Regions from separate parts of the Luteibacter sp. UNCMF366Tsu5.1 genome, predicted to be linked through region 1. Evidence: predicted binding sites of a transcription regulator. Region 1 holds the regulator's gene; each other region holds the start of a gene.
What was found. The regulator FliA, encoded in region 1, starts transcription of late flagellar genes. The targets are predictions, from matches to a motif close to TAAAGTTTNNCNNNCNNNGGCCGATAA.
Positions count from the first base shown of each region.

Region 1 (2,265 bases):
CAGCGTGCCGGTCAGGCGCACCAGCTCCACCAGCGACGATTCCACCTTGGCCATGAACGCTTCGACCTGCGCCACGCGCTGACCGGAGAGATCCTGCCAGGACTGTGCCTCGACCATTTCGCCAAAGCCGATGTCGCAGCTCTGGGCGAAGTCGCCCACACGCACGGCAAGCGCCGTGGCGCTGGTGGCGAAGGCGGGGTCGGCGTGATCGAGCACCAGTACTTCATCGGCCTGGCGGGCGAGCGCCTGTGCCTGCGGGCGCAGCTTTTCGCTGAAATCGAGGGTGCGATGGGCAGCCTGGGCGCTCATCTCGAGCACGTCGCGCAGGTGCTTGCGCGCGTCGCTCATGTTGCCCGGCACACCATCGTGCGAGATGTCGGCGGCAAGCCGGCGCGCGGATTCGTGCAGGTCGCGGGCCAGGTGGCCCAGCGCCATGAAAAGGTGTTGTTCGCGGCTGCGCAGGAGGCGATCGAGGGCCTCCTCGACCGAGGCGGGATCGTTCGCATCCAGCAGCTCGCGCAGTTCGGGCGCCACGTCGTGGCCAGGGGAAATCACGGTGTTCATGGTCGTTCCTTAGCCCGCGGCCGCGGCGAGTCGTTCGAAGATCTTGTCGAGTTTTTCCTTCAGCGTGACCGCCGTGAAGGGCTTGACGACGTAGCCGTTCACGCCGCTCTGTGCTGCCGCGATGATCTGATCGCGGTTGTTCTCCGCCGTCACCATCAGCACGGGCATGGCTTTCAGGGCGGCGTCGGCGCGAATGGCGCGGAGCAGGTCGATGCCGGTCATGTTCGGCATGTTCCAGTCCGTGACCACCAGGTCGAACGGCTGCGCGCGCAGCATCGCCAGCGCGGCATTACCGTCTTCGGCTTCCTGGATCAGGGTGTTGGTGAAGCCAAGCTCCACCAGCAGATTCCTGACGATGCGTCGCATGGTGGAAAAATCGTCCACCACGAGAATCTTCATGTTCTTGTCCAAAACGTTCTCTCCGCCTTGCTACCGCGTGTTCTTTTTCGGCGACGTCACGAAAGGTGCCGTCACTGCTTGTCTTTCCAGCCCGACATGCGTGCGCGGAGTCGAATCAGGGCCTGACCATGGATCTGGCATACCCGCGATTCGCTCACTCCCAACACCGCACCGATTTCCTTCAGGTTGAGTTCTTCGTCGTAGTACAGCGACATGACCAGCTTCTCGCGCTCGGGCAATCCGTCGATGGACTGCGCCAGTGCGCCACGCAGACCTTCCTGCTCGAACGTACCTTCCGGACCGGCCGCGTCCGGGTCAACCACGTCGATCGCCGCGCCTTCGTCGCCCTCGGGCGCCGTCAGGCTCAACAACCGCGCGCTCGCCGCGTCCGCCAGGATCTGGTTGTATTCCATGGCGTCGATGCCCAGCCGCTTCATCACTTCCGCGTCTTCGGCGTCGCCACCCGTCTCGTTCTCGATCTGCCTCGTCACCTCCGCAACCTCGCGCAACTTCCGGTGGACGGAGCGCGGGGTCCAATCCGTCTTGCGCAGTTCGTCCAGCATGGCGCCACGTATGCGGATACCCGCATAGGTTTCGAAGCTGGCCGCGCGAGTCGGCGAGTAATTTCTTGCGGCCTCAAGCAGCCCGATCATCCCGGCCTGCATCAGGTCGTTTGCATCCACGCTCGGCGGCAGCCGGCCCATCAGGTGATAGGCAATTCGGCGCACCAGCGGCGCGTGGGTCTTTACCAGTTCATCCGCTGGGATGCGCGTGATTTCAAGGTATTCGGTCGCGACGCTCACAGTGGTAGCCCTCCCCCCTGATGGGACCGTTCGGCGAAGAAGCCAATACGGCCCTGTGCACGGGGTTCGGGTTCACCCCATGTATCGACCGACCTGGCCAAATTCTTGAATCCGACCGCCGACCGGCTGCTGGGCCAGGCATCGACCACCGCCGACTGGCGGCGGATCGCCTGGCGCAGGTACTCGTCGTGCGGAACCATGCCCATGAAATCCAAGGAAACATCGAGAAAACGATTGGTCACCCGGGACAGCTTCTCGAAGAGCTGGCGCCCCTCCTGGGCGTGGCGAACCATGTTCGCCACGATGCGGAAGCGGTTGACCGCGAACTCGCGGCTCATGACCTTGATCAGGGCGTAGGCATCGGTGAGCGAGGCCGGCTCGTCGCAGACCACCACCACCACCTCGTCCGATGCCGCGGCGAACATGGAGACACTGTCCGAGATGCCCGCCGCCGTATCGACGATCAGGTACTCCGGCGCCAGCGGGTATTCGTCGAACG
Region 1 is NZ_FPIS01000001.1:1,522,059-1,524,323, forward strand. Features, by position in the region: gene BT115_RS06725 (protein phosphatase CheZ) at 1-564, opposite strand, end outside; gene cheY (chemotaxis response regulator CheY) at 574-975, opposite strand; gene BT115_RS06735 (RNA polymerase sigma factor FliA) at 1,035-1,766, opposite strand; gene BT115_RS06740 (P-loop NTPase) at 1,763-2,265, opposite strand, start outside.

Region 2 (2,265 bases), 570 kb from region 1:
AAGCTGTTGAAGCTTTCCACGACGCCGTTGTATTCGCTGCCGTTGCCTTGGGCGAGACGACGGGTAAGGTCTGCATCGCCCGAATTCAGGTCATCGATGTTGGCCTTGAGCGTGGCGAGCTGGCGCATCAGGGCGCGGATACCCAGCACAAGGGCAGCAAGCAGCAACAAGGCGAGCGGCACCTGCACGGAGGCCAGCTTGGTGAGAATGCGCGAACTGTTCTCGGTGAGCAGGCGAGTGGGCAGGCTGGTGGCAAGTACCCACGGCGTGCCGGCGATCGGCTTCAGGAAGAGCGTGTGCGATTCGCCGTCGGCATCGTAGTCATGCTCGATCTGTCCGGCTTTTGCCAGGCCGGGCAGGGCGTCCTTCACCTGAGCGATCATCGTCGAGCTTCCGGCGAGGTCGGCGAGCTTCTTGAGGACGATATCGTCCTTGATGTACGTGCTGTTGCTGACGATGGTGCCGTTCGGCTCGACGATCAGGATCTGGCCCTGAACCTTCTTTTCCATGTCGGCGACAAGGCGGTTGAAGAAGCCGAGAGTGACGTCGATGGTCGAGACGCCGAAGATCTCGTCGCCCTTGTAGATGGCCATGGCGCAGTTCGTGCGCGGCTGGGCGCTGGCATCGTCCTTGTATGCATTGGCCCACAGGCAGTGCCCGCGTGGTGCGCTCAAGCCGTTCTTGTACCAGCTCTGTTCCCAGTACTTCAGCGCGTCCGGCTGGTTCCAGTGCGTGTTGACGGCCAGCTTGCCGCTGGCGTCGCGCGCGAAGAAGGTGCTGTCGCGTTCCTTGGTTGCTTCGCGCTTGAACGGCAGGGGCCAGATGCCGCCGCCAAACACGTCGGCGTCGCCGTACTGATCGACCAGTCCGGGCTGGAGGCGATCGATGGACGCGCTGTCCATCAGGGCCACCGTCTGGGTGATGCTGCGCTGCTGCGCTTCCACCTGGTGCAGCTTGTTGGTAATGACGCTACCGATCTCGTCCACATTCCATTCGACCAGCTTGGCCTCGGTCGCGCGGAGGTCCGGACTGACGAACAGGCGGATGACGACAAGAGTCAGTGCCACCAGGACAAGAAAATAGGCAGCGACCGCCACCGTGTAGCGTGCCTGGGTCGACTTGAAAAGATTCACGCGGAGAGACCGTAGGGATATGGGAGTTCAATTAACGGCCCGGCCGGGCGGTTCTTTAGGGCTAAATTGTCAGTCTTTACAAACCTTTGCGTCTCGTTGGGGGTGAGACAAATCTAAGTAAACGCTTACGTCGTTGGGGCCCGGTCATGACACAGCGACTGCGGCGCCGAGGTCGTGAACGGCCGGGAGCGTGCCTGGCATGCCGATGTCAGGCGCATTCTGGGTTTCCCCCTCCTCTGCCAGACGTCGTAGCAGCGAGGCGACGTCGAGCAGCAACAGCGTCGTTTCCCCGGGTATCTCGGCGACTTCATGCATGTCCTGCCGCAGTTCGTCGTTCAAATGAAGGGCGATCAGGGCCGGGACCAACAGCTTGTTGGACGGTTCGATGCTGGTGATGCTACGCACGGCGTCGACGACCAGGCCATATTTGTGCCCTGCATGTTCCACGACGAGGATGCGGGTGTCTTCCGTTTCGACGAATGGCTCCATGCCGTACACGTGGCGCAGGTCGATCACGGTGATAAGCGCGTGGCCGGTGTTGAGCACCCCGCACACGTACGGTGAAGATCCGGGCGGGCTGACGAGGGGGTCGTGTGCACCGATGACCTCGCAAACCTGGTCGAGTCGCACCGCCATGGGGCGATCGAGATCGAAGGTCAGCCAGGTTTCCCGTTGAGTCTTGCGGCGGGCGTCACTGGAGTGTTCCTCCTCGTCGGTCACGAGGTACAGGTCATGATGGCCCTTCGCGAGGTGCGCCATGTAGGGGTTGGCAAAGAGCGCGCTGGTGCTGATCAGGATCAGGTCGCCTTCGCCGGTATCGCGTCGGCTGATGACGTTGGCGAACAAACCGATCTGTCCGCGCGTCGGTGGCATGGGCAGCAGCTGCGCCTCTGTGTGCGCCACGATGCTGTCGATGTCGTCGACGAGCAGACCAAGGTAGAAACCCTTGTCACGAAGCACGACGATGCGGCGCATGTCCTCCGCATCGGATGCGTCGGGTGAAGCCAAAGACGAGGCTTCGAGCCCCAGGAAGCTGGACACATCCAGCACCGGCACCGGGCGGTCGCGCAGGTTGAACCAGCCGCGACAGACGGAATCGGCCAATACCGAATGCTCCAGCTCCGGTACTCGT
Region 2 is NZ_FPIS01000001.1:953,363-955,627, reverse strand. Features, by position in the region: gene BT115_RS19040 (methyl-accepting chemotaxis protein) at 1-1,133, opposite strand, end outside; gene BT115_RS04115 (chemotaxis protein CheW) at 1,278-2,265, opposite strand, start outside.
Region 2: a site for FliA is predicted at 1,165-1,191, ahead of BT115_RS19040 (methyl-accepting chemotaxis protein). Genes of this name have one in related genera too.

Region 3 (2,265 bases), 1.2 Mb from region 1:
GACCACGGCATACCGAAAGTGCGCACCGAGGTCGGGGCGAGAATCAGCCTGGCGTTCCGGGTGCGCCCCGCAGGGAAGGCGCCCGGCCGGCGTTACGCGCCCCAAGCCCGTTAGAACAGGTCGATGCTGCCCAGGGCGACCGGGGCGAGTTCGCCGCGTGCAGAAAGCGCCTCGTACCCGTGCACGCTGTTGCGGCCGTTCTGCTTGGCGAAGTAGAGCGCCTTGTCCGCGCGATCGAGCACGATCTCGGGATAGTCGTTCTCGCTGATCCTCGCGTAGCCGATGCTGACGGTCACGTGGTCCACCTGCGGGAACGCGTGTTCCGCAACGAGCTGGCGGAAGCGATCGAGCACGGCCCTCGCCGCACTTTCGTCCGGCGCCGCCAGCAGAATCACGAACTCCTCGCCGCCGAAGCGGAACAGCACATCGCCCTGGCGGAAGCTCGCGCGCATCTGCTGGGCGAGCATGAGGATCACCTCGTCACCGTAGACGTGGCCGTAGGTGTCGTTGATCCGCTTGAAATGGTCGATGTCGAGGATGGCGAGAAACAGCTGCGCCTGGGTCTCGGGGGCATGCCGCTGTTCGGCGCGTCCCGGGGCGGGCCGGCTGCGCTGGCGGTGCAGCTTGAGCAGCCGCTGCAGTCGCTGTTCGAAACTCCGGCGGTTGTACAGGCCGGTGAGCTTGTCGCGCTCGCTTTCGTTGAGCAGGGCGATGTAGTTGCCATAGATGCGCGCGAAACCTTCGACCATCGAGCGCACTTCGTCGAGCGGTTCCTCGGCCTCGAGCATCAGGGCGCCGATGGCTGCGTGCTCGCGCTGGATCGGAATCACCAGGCGATTGACGCCGTGCTCCGTGACGTCGCTGATCGCCTCGGAGGTTTCCAGTGCGCAGACGATGGTGTCGATCGCATCGCCGTCTCGGTCGGGATCGACGGCCTCCACGACGAAGCCGCCCTCGGGACCGGGCTTGCGCGAGCAGACGACAATGGAGTCCACCGGATGCGAGGGGTCTTCTCCGCACTTGCACAGGGTGACGCTGTTGACGGCCACCAACTCGGCCAGCGACAGCACCATGCTGTGGTCCAGCGCGTCGATATCGCGGTGGTGGGTGAATTCCGCCACGGACGCGAGCAGACGCGACTCGGGCAGGACGCCGGCAAGAGCGTGCCAGGCGGCTTTCATGGCCGCAATTTCCGAGCGACCCATCGATCGCTATATGCACGCATGGCTGGCACCGACGACTCCTCCCCCGAGCGGGGCACGCAGGGCGCCCCTTTAGTCTTGATTACCGCGGGCCGACCGACCCGTTGGGGTGAGTGACGGCAGGTTGGCCGATAACTTTAGCGTATGAAGGCCTTGGATGTATCAAAAGGTGAATCAGCGCACGTTTTCTGGCCTTCACAATAATGAAAGGCTGAGGTAGGCCGGTCAGTCGCCATCGAGCCAGCCCCTCCATTTGAAGAACAGCACCGGCAACACAATGCTGATCAGGATGGCGGCGAGGGCGATGGCATAACCGTGCGGCCAGGTCAGTTCGGGCATGTCCTTGAAATTCATGCCCCAGATGCCGGCGAGGATCACCGGGGGGATCGTCGCGACCGAAGTCACCGTCAGCACCTTCATGACATGGTTCTGGTCCGTGCTGATGAAGCCAAGGCTCGCGTCGAGCAGGAACTGCAGCTTGTTGGTGAGCTGGTCGTCGAACTCGTCCAACGTGCGCAGATCGTGCTCTACCACGCGCAGGCGCACGGCGACGTCATCGGACATCCAGTCCGGCTGCTTGGCGCGAAGGAAGGACACGATCCGCTGCACGCCGAGCATCGACGAGCGATTGCGCGCCTGCTCGCCTTCGAGCCGCCCCACTTCGAGCATGCAGTTGCGCAGGGCCGGCGTGCCGAGGCGTTCGGGCGTAAAGATGCGATCCGACAGCTTCTTGAGGTCGGCCGAGACGTCTTCCATGCGCTTCGCGGCGACATTCACGACCGCTTCGATCAACGTGGCGAGCGCATCGGCGCTGGATTCCCAGCGATGTTCGGCGCAACTGTCGTTGGCGAGTTGGAAGGCGGGCGAATCCGCAAAGCGCAAGGTCAGCAGTATGTGGTTCGTCACCACGATGCCGACCGGCGTCGGTTGGTGGGCGCGGGTCGTGTCGGCGAAGTAGGGAATCGAGAGATACATCGCATCGTCGTCGGTGCGGATGCGGCTCGACAGCGCCAGACTCGTCAGGTCGCTGCGCTCGGGCACGCGCAGGCCGGTGCTCTCACCA
Region 3 is NZ_FPIS01000001.1:345,523-347,787, forward strand. Features, by position in the region: gene BT115_RS01550 (alpha-ketoglutarate-dependent dioxygenase AlkB family protein) at 1-114, shown strand, start outside; gene BT115_RS01555 (GGDEF domain-containing protein) at 111-1,181, opposite strand; gene BT115_RS01560 (CorA family divalent cation transporter) at 1,428-2,265, opposite strand, start outside.
Region 3: a site for FliA is predicted at 1,316-1,342, ahead of BT115_RS01555 (GGDEF domain-containing protein). Genes of this name have one in related genera too.